Linked DNA regions of Defluviitalea raffinosedens. Each later gene encodes a partner of the first gene's protein in a complex. Links are inferred from orthologs where the notes say so. Each region holds a gene or a part of one and is shown in the gene's direction. Other genes may lie near its edges. The genes, in order: mfd and uvrA.

What was found.
Region 2: the proteins of mfd (region 1) and uvrA are in contact, whole or in part, in a crystal structure (PDB 4DFC), measured with the Escherichia coli proteins. The link is inferred for Defluviitalea raffinosedens from one-to-one orthologs.

What each region holds. Positions count from the first base shown.
Region 1 is NZ_JAFBEP010000003.1:29,233-36,428, reverse strand. What follows is about bases 1-4,038. They hold mfd (transcription-repair coupling factor), read left to right. Parts: upstream 1-328; coding sequence 329-3,838; downstream 3,839-4,038. Other genes in these bases: JOD07_RS03415 (peptidylprolyl isomerase), read left to right, coding at 3,910-4,038; pth (aminoacyl-tRNA hydrolase), read left to right, coding at 1-300. Outside these bases: more of JOD07_RS03415, read left to right, coding at 4,039-4,908; spoVT (stage V sporulation protein T), read left to right, coding at 5,051-5,602; mazG (nucleoside triphosphate pyrophosphohydrolase), read left to right, coding at 5,753-6,553; JOD07_RS03400 (HU family DNA-binding protein), read left to right, coding at 6,607-6,885; JOD07_RS03395 (RNA-binding S4 domain-containing protein), read left to right, coding at 7,057-7,196. UniProt on the Escherichia coli protein: Couples transcription and DNA repair by recognizing RNA polymerase (RNAP) stalled at DNA lesions. Mediates ATP-dependent release of RNAP and its truncated transcript from the DNA, and recruitment of nucleotide excision repair machinery to the damaged site.
Region 2 is NZ_JAFBEP010000001.1:135,047-141,623, reverse strand. The notes cover bases 916-4,334. They hold uvrA (excinuclease ABC subunit UvrA), read left to right. Parts: upstream 916-1,302; coding sequence 1,303-4,134; downstream 4,135-4,334. Other genes in these bases: JOD07_RS00640 (hypothetical protein), read left to right, coding at 4,217-4,334; uvrB (excinuclease ABC subunit UvrB), read left to right, coding at 916-1,293. In the rest of the region: more of uvrB, read left to right, coding at 1-915; more of JOD07_RS00640, read left to right, coding at 4,335-4,567; JOD07_RS00635 (copper amine oxidase N-terminal domain-containing protein), read right to left, coding at 4,597-5,694; JOD07_RS00630 (hypothetical protein), read right to left, coding at 5,806-6,216; JOD07_RS00625 (lysophospholipid acyltransferase family protein), read right to left, coding at 6,378-6,577. UniProt on the Escherichia coli protein: The UvrABC repair system catalyzes the recognition and processing of DNA lesions. UvrA is an ATPase and a DNA-binding protein. A damage recognition complex composed of 2 UvrA and 2 UvrB subunits scans DNA for abnormalities.

The sequences.
Region 1 (7,196 bases):
GATATCAGCCTGCCCATCGGACAATTAAGAATCCGTACTCAAGGCAGTGCAGGAGGTCATAATGGCATAAAAAACATCATTGCTCATCTAAATTCCCAGGAGTTTTTAAGGGTGAAAGTTGGTGTTGGCGAAAAGCCTCCAGGCTGGGATTTGGCCGACTATGTATTAAGTCGCTTTACGAAAGAAGAAATAGAAGAAATGGTAAAGAGTATTAAACTCGCTGCAGATGCTGTTGAAACCATTATAAGAGAAGGCAGTACCTCTGCCATGAATAAATTTAATCAGCGGATAAGGGAGTGACGACTTGAAAAATACTGCTTTTAGCGGAATGATACAACCGCTGCTTGAGTTGGAATCTTATCAAAAATTATTGGAAAATTTAAAAAATAATCACTCTCCTATATTGACCACAGGTATCCTGGATTCACAAAAAGCCCATCTTATTTATGCCCTAAAAACTCATACTGACAGACCGGTTATCATTCTTACACATAATGAAATGAAGGCAAAAGAAATCTATGAGGACATGCAGTTTTTTATAAAAGATGAGATTTATATATATCCTTCAAAGGACCCCCTTTTTTACAGTGCGGATGTTCACAGTATAGATATCGTAAGGCAAAGATTAAATATCATAAAGGCCTTGTTGGATCATAGAAATCCAGTGATCATTTTATCTGTTGAAGCCATGTTAGACAGGCTCGTTAAAAAAGAGGTATTTAAGTCCTTTATTATCCATCTTAAGATAGGGGATGTCGTATCTACCCAAGAACTTAGCCGCCAATTGGTTTTAATGGGTTATGAGCATGTGGAATTGGTAGAAAGTCCGGGGCAGTTTGCCATCAGGGGAGGTATTATAGACATCTATTCCGGAACTTTAGCCAGTCCGTACAGAATAGAACTTTGGGATGACGAGATTGATTCTATAAGGCAGATGGACGCTATCACTCAAAGATCAAATGAAAAAGTAGATCAGATAGAAATCTTCCCCATGAGGGAATTGGTATTTACAGAAGAAGCCATTGAGCAGGCAATCACGCTGATAAATGAAGAAACTAAAAAAAGCTTAAAACAGATGGAGAAAAAAGGCCTTACAGAGCAGAAAGAGATTTTATCAAAAACAGTGGAAGCCTTCTTAGAAAAGGTAAGGAACCAAAAGACTTTTCAGGGGATAGAAGGATATGTCAGATATTTTTATGAGGATACGGTGACTTTAGCGGACTATCTCGATCAAGAGACTCTGGTGATAATAGATGAACCTGTAAGACTGAAGGGAAGATGTCTTAAGACTATAGAAGAGTTTGAAGAAAGCATGAAGGGAAGACTGGAAAAAGGCTATATTCTTCCCCGTCAAATGGAAACCCTTTTTAGTTATGAAGACCTTTTAGACAGTATAAAAGATTTTGATACCATTTTAATGACCATGCTGACCCATAGCATAAAAGATTTTACCATCAAAGAAATTTTGCAGTTTCCGGTCAAGTCCATCAATTCTTTCTATAAACAGATTGATATTCTTGAAAAAGATCTGCTTTTCTGGAAACAGAAAAATAGTCGGATTCTTATTTTGGCAGGGCCAAGAAGCAAGGGAGAAAGACTGCAAAAAGAACTTTCAGAAATTAACATTATAAGTACTTATAGAAATGACCTATCAGAGCCTATACAGAAGGGGCAAATCGTTATTTCTCACGGAAGTTTTCATAAAGGTTTTGAATACGGCATGATAGACTTTGTCATTATTTCTGACAAAGAAGTTTTTGGAGAGGAAAAGAAGAAGAGAAAGACTAAAAAGAAACCAAAAGGTTCAAAGATCGAAAGCTTTACGGATCTTACCATAGGAGATTATGTGGTTCATGAAAATCATGGTATTGGAATCTATCAGGGAATAGAGAAAATAGTTGTAGACAATGTCAGCAAAGATTATTTGAAGATTCGCTATGCAGACAGTGGGAACTTATACGTTTCTGTCAACCAAATGGATATGATCCAAAAATATATAGGTGCAGAAGGCAAGGGACCTAAGCTCAATAAACTTGGGGGAAGCGATTGGGCAAAAACCAAGGCAAAGGTTAAAAAAGCAGTATCAGATTTAGCCAAAGAACTGATCGAACTGTATGCAAAAAGACAAAAGAACAGGGGCTTTAGGTACAGTCCTGATACAGTCTGGCAGAAAGAATTTGAAGATATGTTCCCTTATGAAGAAACCAGCGATCAACTTACAGCCATCGAGGAAGTCAAAAGGGATTTGGAAAGCGATAAAATCATGGAACGTCTTCTTTGTGGAGACGTGGGGTATGGAAAAACGGAAGTTGCTATTCGTGCTGCGTTTAAAGTGGTACAAGACGGTAAGCAGGTCGCTTACCTTGTGCCTACGACTATTTTGGCACAGCAGCATTATAATACCTTTGCCCAGAGGATGAAGGATTTCCCTGTTAAAGTGGGATTGCTGTCCCGTTTCCGAACGCCTAAAGAACAAAAAGAGACCATTGAGCAGTTAAGAAAAGGTATGATCGATATTATCATAGGTACCCACAGACTCTTATCGAAAGATATTGTATTTAAAGATTTAGGGTTGCTTATTATCGATGAGGAGCAAAGATTCGGTGTTGCTCATAAGGAAAAATTAAAATATCTGAAAGAAAATGTAGATGTTTTGACATTAACAGCTACCCCTATTCCCAGAACCCTTCACATGAGTCTTGTAGGCATCAGGGATATGAGTGTTTTGGAAGAACCTCCGGAAGAGAGGTATCCCGTACAGACTTATGTTATGGAGTACAATCCGGAATTTGTAAAAGACGCGATTCATCGTGAGCTTGCAAGAAATGGACAGGTATATTATCTGTACAATCGTGTAAAAAACATTGATCAAGTAGCTGCTAAGATCCAGGAAATGGTTCCGGAGGCCGTTGTATCCTATGCCCATGGACAGATGAGCGAAAGAGAACTGGAAAATATTATGATGGATTTTATCAATGGAGAAATTGATGTCCTTGTTTGTACCACAATTATCGAGACTGGTCTTGATATACCCAATGTGAATACAATTATTATCCAGGATGCTGATTATATGGGATTATCCCAGCTCTACCAGTTAAGGGGAAGAGTAGGGCGATCCAATCGTATTGCGTATGCTTATCTGATGTACCAAAAAGATAAGGTTCTGCAGGAAGCGGCAGAAAAAAGACTTCAGGCTATTAAAGAATTTACAGAGTTTGGTTCTGGTTTTAAGATTGCCATGAGAGATCTGGAAATCAGAGGGGCAGGGAATCTGCTTGGAGAACAGCAGCATGGACATATGGAAGCTGTAGGATATGATCTGTATTGTAAGCTTTTAGAAGAAGCTGTTCGGGAAGAAAGAGGAGAAGTTGTACAAGAGGCCTTTGAAACCTCTATAGAATTAAATGTCAATGCCTATATACCTAATAAATTCATAGTGAATGAGATGCAGAAACTGGAAATCTATAAAAAGATTGCCTCGATACAAACCGAGCAGGATTATTTCGACTTACAGGAAGAAATTGAAGACAGATACGGTGATCTTCCAAAGAGTGTGCAAAATCTGCTGGAAATTGCCCTTATAAAATCAGAAGCCCACGCCTTAGACATCGTGTCTATTGCTCAAAAGGGAAACAAGGTGAATATTACTTTGAAAAAAGATGCCCGTATAGATCCTTCAAAGATTCCGGAACTGCTTGGCAAATATAACAGAAAACTGACTTTTGCAGCTGCAGAAAACCCTTATTTCATATATCATGTATCCGATGATGAAAAAGAGACACTTATCAGATATATTAAGAATTTATTACAAGCCATGAAAGGTTTGAAGTTGCAGTAAAATTCTTTTATAATATAGAAAAATGGGGCAAAACTATACACAAGGCATATATATGAAATGGGGTTTGAGAAATGGGCTTTAAAAAACGAATGACAGCGATATTATCCATAATCATAGTTGCAGGAATATTACTAACCAGCTGCTCCAGAAAAACAGAATATGTAGCAGTGATCAATGACGGAAAGGTAAGTGTAGAAGAGTATAAAGTCTATTTGTGGCGAATTAAACAGGTATACCAGAGTATAGGAGAAGAAGACATCTGGGAGACAAAGTTTGATGGTAAACCGGCAGAAGAAGTGGCGAAAGAAAGAGCTCTGGATTCTATTAAATCGATCAAGCTTCAGGTTCAGGAAGCCAAAAAGATGAAACTGGCTTTAACCGATGAAGAGAAGGAGCAAATAAAGACTCGGGCAAGTATTCTTAAATCAGAAATTGGTGAAGAAGAAGTAAAAAATATGGGGATTTCAAATGCAACCCTTGAAAAAATAGCAGAGGAAAACATCATCAGCCAAAAATTATATGAAGCGATTACGAAAGATTTTGTTGTCGATCAGGAAGAATTTGAAGAATTCTTTGAGCAAAACAAAGAAAGTTTAAAGCAGGTCAGAGCCAAACATATTCTGTTGAAAACCCATGACATAAAAAACGGGCAATTGGTAGCGCTTTCGGAAGAAGAACAAGAAGAAGCTTATAACAAGGCGCAGGAAGCCTTAGAAAGGGCAAAAGCAGGAGAAGATTTTGCATCTTTAGTCCAGGAATATTCACAGGATGAAGCCTCCCTGCCTTCTGACGGAGAATATGTTTTTGGAAGAAATCAGATGGAACCGGCATTTGAAGAAGCGGCCTTTGGGTTAAAAGTCGGAGAAATCAGCGACCTGGTAGAAACAAGCTATGGATACCATATTATAAAGTTGGAAGAAATCATAGAACCAGATAAGGAAGAAACAGAGCAAAGTTATTATGAATTAGAAAAGCAAAGTTTTTATCAGTCTAAAGTACAGGAATGGATGAATCAGGCAACTGTTGAGATCAATAAAGAAGTTTGGGACACCATTAAAGTAAGAAAATAGAATAATGAAGTTAAAAAACGAGGAATATTTCCTCGTTTTTTGTTTTAGAAGAAAAATGGAAAACATGCATAAAATAACAATATTGTAATCATACTATTATTGAAAATGATTATGAACGCTAGAGATTAGAGGAGGAATTAATGTGAAAGCTACTGGAATCGTAAGAAGAATAGATGATTTAGGACGTGTGGTGATCCCAAAGGAAATAAGAAGAACCTTACGCATCAGAGAAGGAGATCCTTTGGAAATTTTTACAGATCATGATGGACAAGTTATTTTGAAAAAATATTCTCCTATAGGTGAATTAGGAACTTTTGCAAAAGAATATGCTGAAGCTTTGTCTCAAACAACAGGACTTATTACCTGCATTGCGGATAAAGACCAGATCATTGCTGTATCAGGAGGTTCTAAAAAAGAATTTTTGGATAAGAATATCAGCCAGTCCCTTGAAAAGGTTATTGAAGAAAGAACTGTATTTACTGCATCCAAGGATGATGAGAAATTTATTCCTATTCTGGCAGATGAAACGACGCTCAATTATACTTCTGAACTTATATCCCCTATTATTGCTGAAGGAGATGTCGTAGGAGCGGTGATCTTCTTATCTGCTGACAAAAACGCCCAGATGGGAGAAGTAGAAACCAAACTGGCGCAGTCAGCAGCAGGATTTTTAGGAAAACAAATGGAACAATAAATGCAGATAGATTTTCTGTCTGCATTTTTCATCAATTTTTAACTTATTTCTGATCAAATTTGACTATTTGTCATGAAGTGTTTTTTTATGCTATACTCATGTTAAATTAAAGTTAAGAGAGTAACACTGTATTAAATGAGTGGGTGCAGAATGGATAAAAAAGAAAAATATACTTATGAAGACCTTTTGGAAATTATGAGGACCCTTAGGGGTGAAAACGGTTGTGCCTGGGATTTAAAGCAAACTCATGAGAGCCTTCTTCCGAATCTTCTTGAAGAAAGTTACGAAGTGATTGATGCCATTAAAAAAGGCAATAAAGAGAGTTTAAAAGAGGAACTGGGAGATCTGCTTTTGCAAATCGTATTTCATTCACGAATTGCCGAAGAAAATAAGGAATTTACAATAGATGAGGTTATAGATGGTATTTGTAAAAAGCTTATCCTGCGGCATCCTCATATTTTTGGAGATATTAGTGTAGAAAGTACAGAAGAGATTTTGCAGAATTGGGAGCAGATTAAGAAAAAAGAAAAAGGCTTTGAAAACCAAACAGAAGTATTAAAAAGCGTTCCTGAGGTACTTCCGGCTTTAGTCAGAGCCTATAAGGTACAAGCAAAGGCAGCCCATGTAGGATTCGATTGGACAGATATACAGGATGTTTTAAATAAGGTCGAAGAAGAATTTGAGGAGCTTAAAGAAGCCTATAAATCAGGAAAAAGTGAACATATTATGGAAGAATATGGAGATTTATTATTCTCCGTTGTAAATATTGCTAGATTTTTAAAAATAAATCCTGAATTTGCCTTGACAAATGCTATAGAAAAGTTTATAAATAGATTTGAATACGTTGAAAATACTGCAATTGCAAGGGATCGAAGGTTGGAAGACATGACTCTCGAAGAAATGGATGCTTTATGGGAGGAGTCGAAACTTAAAGTCTCTAAAATTGAGTAGTTTTTTATTTGTTACATTACAAATGTAAAATGAAATAAGAGGAGGAAGGATTTATGAACAAGTCCGAATTAGTAGCAGCTATGGCTGCAAAAGCTGAAATGAGCAAAAAAGACACAGAAAAAGTACTCAAAGCATTCGAAGAAGTGGTGACAGAAGAACTTGCTAAAAACGGAAAAGTTCAACTCGTTGGATTTGGAACTTTTGACGTAGCAGAAAGATCAGCCAGAGAAGGCAGAAATCCTCAAACAGGAGAACCAATGAGTATTCCTGCTTCTAAAGCGCCAAGATTTAAAGCTGGAAAAGCTTTAAAAGATGCAGTAAATGCAAAGTAAAATACTTGATGCGCATGATACATATTTCAAATGACAAATCTACACTTTTTCGAGTGTAGATTTTTTTATTACATAGGAACTTCCTCCGGATTTCTTATGTAATAAAAAACCCTCCGGACAGGATGGAAACTTCTTTACTTAAAAAAAATAAAAATATTAGGAGATGAATCCATGCGTTTAGATAAATATCTTAAAGTAAGCCGCTTAATTAAGAGAAGAACGATTGCCAATGAAGCTTGTGATGCCGGAAGAGTTTTGATAAACGGAAAAGAAGCCAAGGCAAGTACTGCTGTTAAAGTAGGGGATATTAT
Region 2 (6,577 bases), on another replicon or contig:
GAAGTCATTGGATTAAGGGATCATGTTTCTATTTTTCCGGCATCCCACTATGCCATTCCCCAGGACAAGCTGGAAAGAGCTATTCAGGCAATAGAAGAAGAATTGACACAGAGGGTAAAAGAATTAAAGGAACAGGATAAACTTTTAGAAGCCCAAAGACTTGCACAAAGAACGAATTTCGATATAGAAATGATGAGGGAAGTAGGATATTGTTCCGGTATTGAAAACTATTCAAGACATCTTTCCGGAAGACCACCGGGAAGTACCCCCCATACACTCATTGATTACTTCCCGGAGGACTTTTTAATCATAGTGGATGAATCCCATATTACAATTCCTCAGGTCAGAGGCATGTATAATGGGGACAGGGCGAGAAAAACAACATTAGTAGAGTATGGATTCAGACTTCCATCCGCCCTTGACAACAGACCTTTAAAATTCGAAGAATTTGAAAGAAAGATCAATCAAATATTATTTGTGTCCGCAACCCCCTCTACCTATGAGTACGAGCATTCTACTGTGGTTGCAGAACAGATTATAAGGCCTACAGGGCTCCTGGATCCGATTGTAGATGTTCGTCCGGTTAAGGGACAAATTGATGATTTATTTCATGAAATCCAAAAGTGCGTAGAAAAAAAGCAAAAGGTTTTGGTCACCACCCTGACTAAAAAAATGGCAGAAGACTTGACAGATTATATGAAAGAAATGGGTGTTAAAGTAAGATATTTGCATTCGGATATTGATACCCTGGAACGTATTGAAATTGTCAGAGATTTAAGAATGGATGTATTTGATGTTTTAGTAGGCATTAATCTGTTAAGAGAAGGACTGGATATACCTGAAGTATCCTTAGTGGCTATTTTGGATGCCGATAAGGAAGGATTTTTACGTTCAGAAACCTCCCTGATTCAGACCATAGGCCGGGCAGCGAGAAATGCTGAAGGCTGTGTGATTATGTATGCGGATACGATTACGGATTCTATGAGAAAAGCCATATCGGAAACCAACAGAAGACGGCAGATTCAGGATGCGTATAATAAAGCCCATGGCATTGTGCCTAAAACGATTGAAAAGAAGGTCAGAGACTTAATTCGTGCAACGAAAACAGCAGAAGAAGACGAAAGATATACTGCCGAGAAAGATCCGGAATCTATGGACAGAAAAGAACTGGAAGAAAGAATTGTAAAGGTAACGAAGGAAATGAAACAGGCTGCTTCTGATTTGCAATTTGAGCGGGCAGCACAGCTTAGGGACGAACTAATAGAGCTAAAAAAATATTTGCAAGATTTATAGAGGTGGATTATGTCAACGAATAAAATTGTCATTAAAGGAGCAAAGGAACACAATTTAAAAAATATTAATTTAGAAATTCCAAGAGATAAATTTGTAGTATTCACAGGATTAAGTGGTTCCGGAAAATCCTCTTTGGCTTTTGACACCATTTATGCAGAAGGGCAGAGAAGATATGTCGAGTCCCTTTCTGCTTATGCAAGGCAGTTTTTAGGACAGATGGAAAAGCCCAATGTGGATCTCATCGAAGGGTTATCTCCGGCCATTTCCATTGACCAAAAGACCACCAGCAGAAACCCAAGATCTACAGTAGGTACCGTAACAGAGATCTATGATTATCTAAGACTCTTATTTGCCAGAATAGGGGTACCCCATTGTCCGAAATGCGGAAAAGAAATCAAAAGACAGACCCTGGACCAGATCGTAGATCATATTATGGCGCTGCCCCCAAGAACGAAGATCCAGCTACTGGCTCCTGTTGTCAAAGGAAGAAAAGGTGAACATGTTAAGGTTCTGGAAAATGCAAAAAAGAGTGGATTTGTACGGGTAAGAGTTGACGGCATCATCTATGAACTTTCCGAGGAAATTAAGTTGGAAAAAAACAAAAAACACTCTATTGAAATCGTCGTAGACAGATTGGTTGTTAAAGAGGACATGGCAAAGAGGTTAAGCGATTCCATAGAAACGGTTATGAATCTTTCCAATGGTCTGCTATTGGTAGATGTAATCGGGGGAGAAGAACTTGTGTTCAGTCAAAACTTTGCCTGTCCGGATTGTGGAATCAGTATCGATGAAATAGAGCCGAGGATGTTTTCTTTTAACACACCTTATGGCGCTTGTCCAGCTTGTACAGGCCTTGGCTTTCAGATGAAAATAGATCCTGAACTGATTGTTCCGAATCCTGATTTGAGCATTCTGGAAGGGGCTATTAGTGCCCCTGGATGGAATGCTATAGACAATCCCGAAAGTTATGGACATAGTTTCTTCAAGTCTTTGGCTAAGCATTATCAATTTGAATTAAGTACTCCTTTTAAAGATTTGGATGAAGAGATTAAAGATATTATTTTATATGGTTCCAAAGGAGAAAAGATTAAAGTAGAATATAAGACAGCCCATGGCCAAGGTTCCTATATGTATGTCTTTGAAGGCATTATTCCTAACATTCATAGAAAATATTCTGAAACCTCTTCAGAATTTATGAAGCAAGAATATGAAAACTATATGACCAATATTCCTTGTCCTGTATGTTCCGGAACCAGACTAAAGCCGGAAGCCTTAGCTGTACGGGTAGGCGGAAAGAATATTGCTGAAGTGACGAACATGTCCATCATAGAATTGCAAAAGTTCTTTAATTCCATGGAGATTAGTGATAGACAAAGACTGATTGGAGAACAGATTTTAAAAGAAATTCATGCAAGAATTGGATTTTTGATTGATGTTGGATTAGATTATCTGACCCTTTCAAGACAAGCAGGGACGCTCTCGGGAGGAGAGGCTCAGAGAATCAGACTGGCCACTCAAATTGGCTCAGGGTTAGTAGGCGTTGTATATATTCTGGACGAACCAAGCATCGGTCTTCATCAACGGGATAATGAAAAACTCATCAAAACCTTGGAACACTTAAGAGATTTAGGCAATACCCTTATCGTTGTTGAACACGATGAAGACACCATGTTTGCAGCCGATTATATCGTGGATATAGGCCCTAAGGCAGGTGCTCACGGAGGAGAAGTGGTTTGTGCCGGAACGGTTCAGGAAATTATGGCTTGTCCTGAATCTGAAACTGGTGCATATCTTAGCGGAAGAAAAAAAATAGAGGTACCCAAAGAAAGAAGAAAGCCCAACGGCAACTGGCTAATTGTAAAAGGGGCCAGAGAAAATAACTTAAAGAATATTGACGTGAAGATACCTTTAGGGGTATTTACCTGTGTGACTGGGGTTTCAGGTTCAGGCAAAAGTTCGTTTGTAAATGAAATTTTGCTTAAAAGACTGGCAAGGGATTTAAACAGAGCTAAAGAAAAACCAGGACTTCATGATGATCTTATAGGTATTGAACATTTGGATAAGGTCATCAGCATCGACCAGTCTCCGATCGGCAGAACTCCAAGATCTAATCCTGCCACCTATACCGGAGTATTTGATGATATAAGAGAAGTATTTGCCAATACTCAGGAAGCAAAGATGAGAGGCTATCAAAAGGGGCGCTTCAGCTTCAATGTAAAAGGCGGAAGATGTGAGGCTTGTCACGGAGACGGGATTTTAAAAATCGAAATGCATTTCCTGCCAGATGTATATGTACCCTGTGAGGTTTGCCATGGTAAACGTTATAACAGGGATACTCTGGATGTGCATTATAAAGGAAAGTCTATTGCAGATGTTCTGGACATGACAGTGGAAGAAGCATTGGAGTTTTTTGAAAATCATCCTAAGATTAAAAGAAAGCTTGAAACTTTAAATGATGTAGGCTTGTCCTATATGAAGCTGGGACAACCTTCTACTACCCTTTCAGGAGGGGAAGCCCAAAGGGTAAAATTGGCAACAGAATTAAGTAAAAGAAGTACGGGAAGAACCATGTATATCCTGGATGAACCAACTACAGGACTTCATTTTGCCGATGTTCATAAGCTTATAGAAATATTACAGAAGCTGGCAGAGGGAGGCAACTCTATTTTGGTGATCGAGCATAATCTGGATGTGATTAAAACGGCAGATTATATCATTGATTTAGGGCCTGAAGGTGGAGACAGAGGAGGAGAAGTGATTGCCACAGGAACTCCTGAAGAAGTTGCTTTGGTAGAAGGCTCTTACACCGGTAAATTCTTAAAAAAGGTATTAAGCAAATGATATTTTTTACCAGGATTTTTTCTGCATGAATACCCTGCGAATAGAAAAAACTAAAGGAAAATAAGAAAGCAGGGTGATAATCATGATCAATAGCATTATGGACACCAGAGAGAGACATGAAGACGGACATTATCATATATTCCTTAAAATCCCAAGAGACGAATTCGAAAGGGCCTATGATGGCAATTACAGTAATGAAAATGCGGCAGATTTTTTAACTTATTATTTAGAAATGCGTGGAGATGACGGAAAACCTAAAAATATTATCATCAAGCGAAGTGAAAAGCAGGATTTGGTAGAAATTCAGGCGGATCTGGAATACTATAACAATGAACATACGGATTATAATAAGCAGTTGGGAAGTTTCTTTATCAATAACATGGAACCCAGAGAAGAAGTAAATAGTTTAAATAAATTTAATGAACACAAATAAATAAAACAGCCTTAAGGCTGTTTTATTTATTATGGATTATATCGGTCATATCTATCGCTGCCGGAAGAACTGCGATAATATTTAAACATTAGATCTTTGTTGGATTTGGTGTAGATATATCCTTCAATGTCAGCATCCCGGAACTCATCTTCTATTTCGTTATAAATTTTAGACATAAGTCTTGTGATTTCAGAATCCGACAATGCTTTCCACTCATCTTTGTATTCGCTATAGTCTATTCTCACTTCATATACGATGTCATCTCTGTCTCCGCTTAGTTCAATGGATGAGAGACGAATACCTGACAAATAGTCTTTGTAATAAGAATACAGATCTTTTTCTAAGTCTTCTAATGTATCTGAAACATTATCGAAGGTAAATTTAAGCTTTTTCTTGGAATCGCTCTTAAATTCCACAAGATAGTCACGTGAATCTGTATCATAAATATAACCTTCTATTTTTGCGGAGTCATAAGTATCCCAGATATCGTCACAAATGTCTTCTATATAGTTTTGAATATCTTTTTGAGTTAACTTGTTCCATGCTCTCTTGTAGTCATCCAGATCCACTTTGATCTTTAAGCTGATTTTGCTTGAATTACCGCTTAGCTGGATGTCAAACTCAATGTTTTTATATTCTTCATAGTCTTCTATGATCTGATCTTCCAGATCAGATAAATCTTTATTTTTTGAACTTGACTTACTGTTTTGTAAAGTTTTAATTTGCTCCTCCAAAGCGGTTTTTTCCTGCTTTAATTGAGCTATTTCAAGGCTTTTTTGAGCCAATTGAGCTGTTAAAGTGGAGATCTGTTGCTGTGCCTGCTCATATAAAGCATTAGAAGTAGTAGAAGAACCATTATCCGTAATGATAATTTGCTTATTTTGCGCATCCCATTTTACAGTTTTTCCAACTAATTCTGCCACCATTCTGAGAGGAACATATGTAGTATTATCTACAATAAACGGTTCTTTTTCATCTGTTTTAATCTGACCGTTGTAGCTGATTCTAATACCATTAAACGTAGCTTTTAACGTTTTGGTTGTGGGAGCGGCATAAATTGCACTGGAAGATAACAATACAGCAGTTGTTGCCAATGCCACCATACGCTTTTTTCTGTTATTGACCATCATTCATCCTCCTTAATTTTTATTATCCATGTTTATTATAAAAGACTTATATTTTTTTTTCAAGGATATGAAGGACGAATTGGAAAACTGTAACATAAATTTAACCTAACCTTAATGTAAGCGATCCACGATAGCTGTATAAAGAGGTTCTAATCTATCCCAAATCCAACGATTGGAATCATATCCTGACTCACCTATATCAATAATGTCTGTTTTATCCAATATAAAGCCCGGCATGGATTTAAGGGCCGGCAGGATGGTGTATAATATTGATGCAATTTTATGGGGGTATACATGGCCTAAGATTTCCAGAGCTATGGAATCTGTAGAAATATTTAAATGCCTCTTCATTTGCTCCTGATAGTTTTGCTTTAACGTTTGTGCGATATCTCTGCATGCTAAAGCTTCATTTTTAAGCAGTTCATTTAAAACTTGATTGTTTTTCAAATGAATCGTATGATCTGAAAAAGCAACATGAATATGATGATTATTAACATTAAGAAGTCTGTAGTTTAAGTTCATCTTTAGCACCCCTTTTTAGTTAATGTACTTATTATATCTTAGGTTTATTTAACTTATACCTATTGAGTCTCGTTCAGTTGATTATGGTATAATTTAAAAATAAAGATAAAAGAGTTACAATAAAAAAAGAGTGATCACAGACCACTCTTAAAATCACTATATTAAGGATTATTATTAAGCAAATCTTTAATCGTAGATTCAACTAATGCAATAGCATTTTTAGCCATGTCCTGAGGAAGTTCATGAAGAAGGATAGGTTTTCCAATGTGCACCGTTACTTCAGCCGGAGTAATGCGGCCTTTTCTTTCTTCCATGATTTTATACGAGCCGGAAATTGCAATTGGAACAACAGGGACATTGG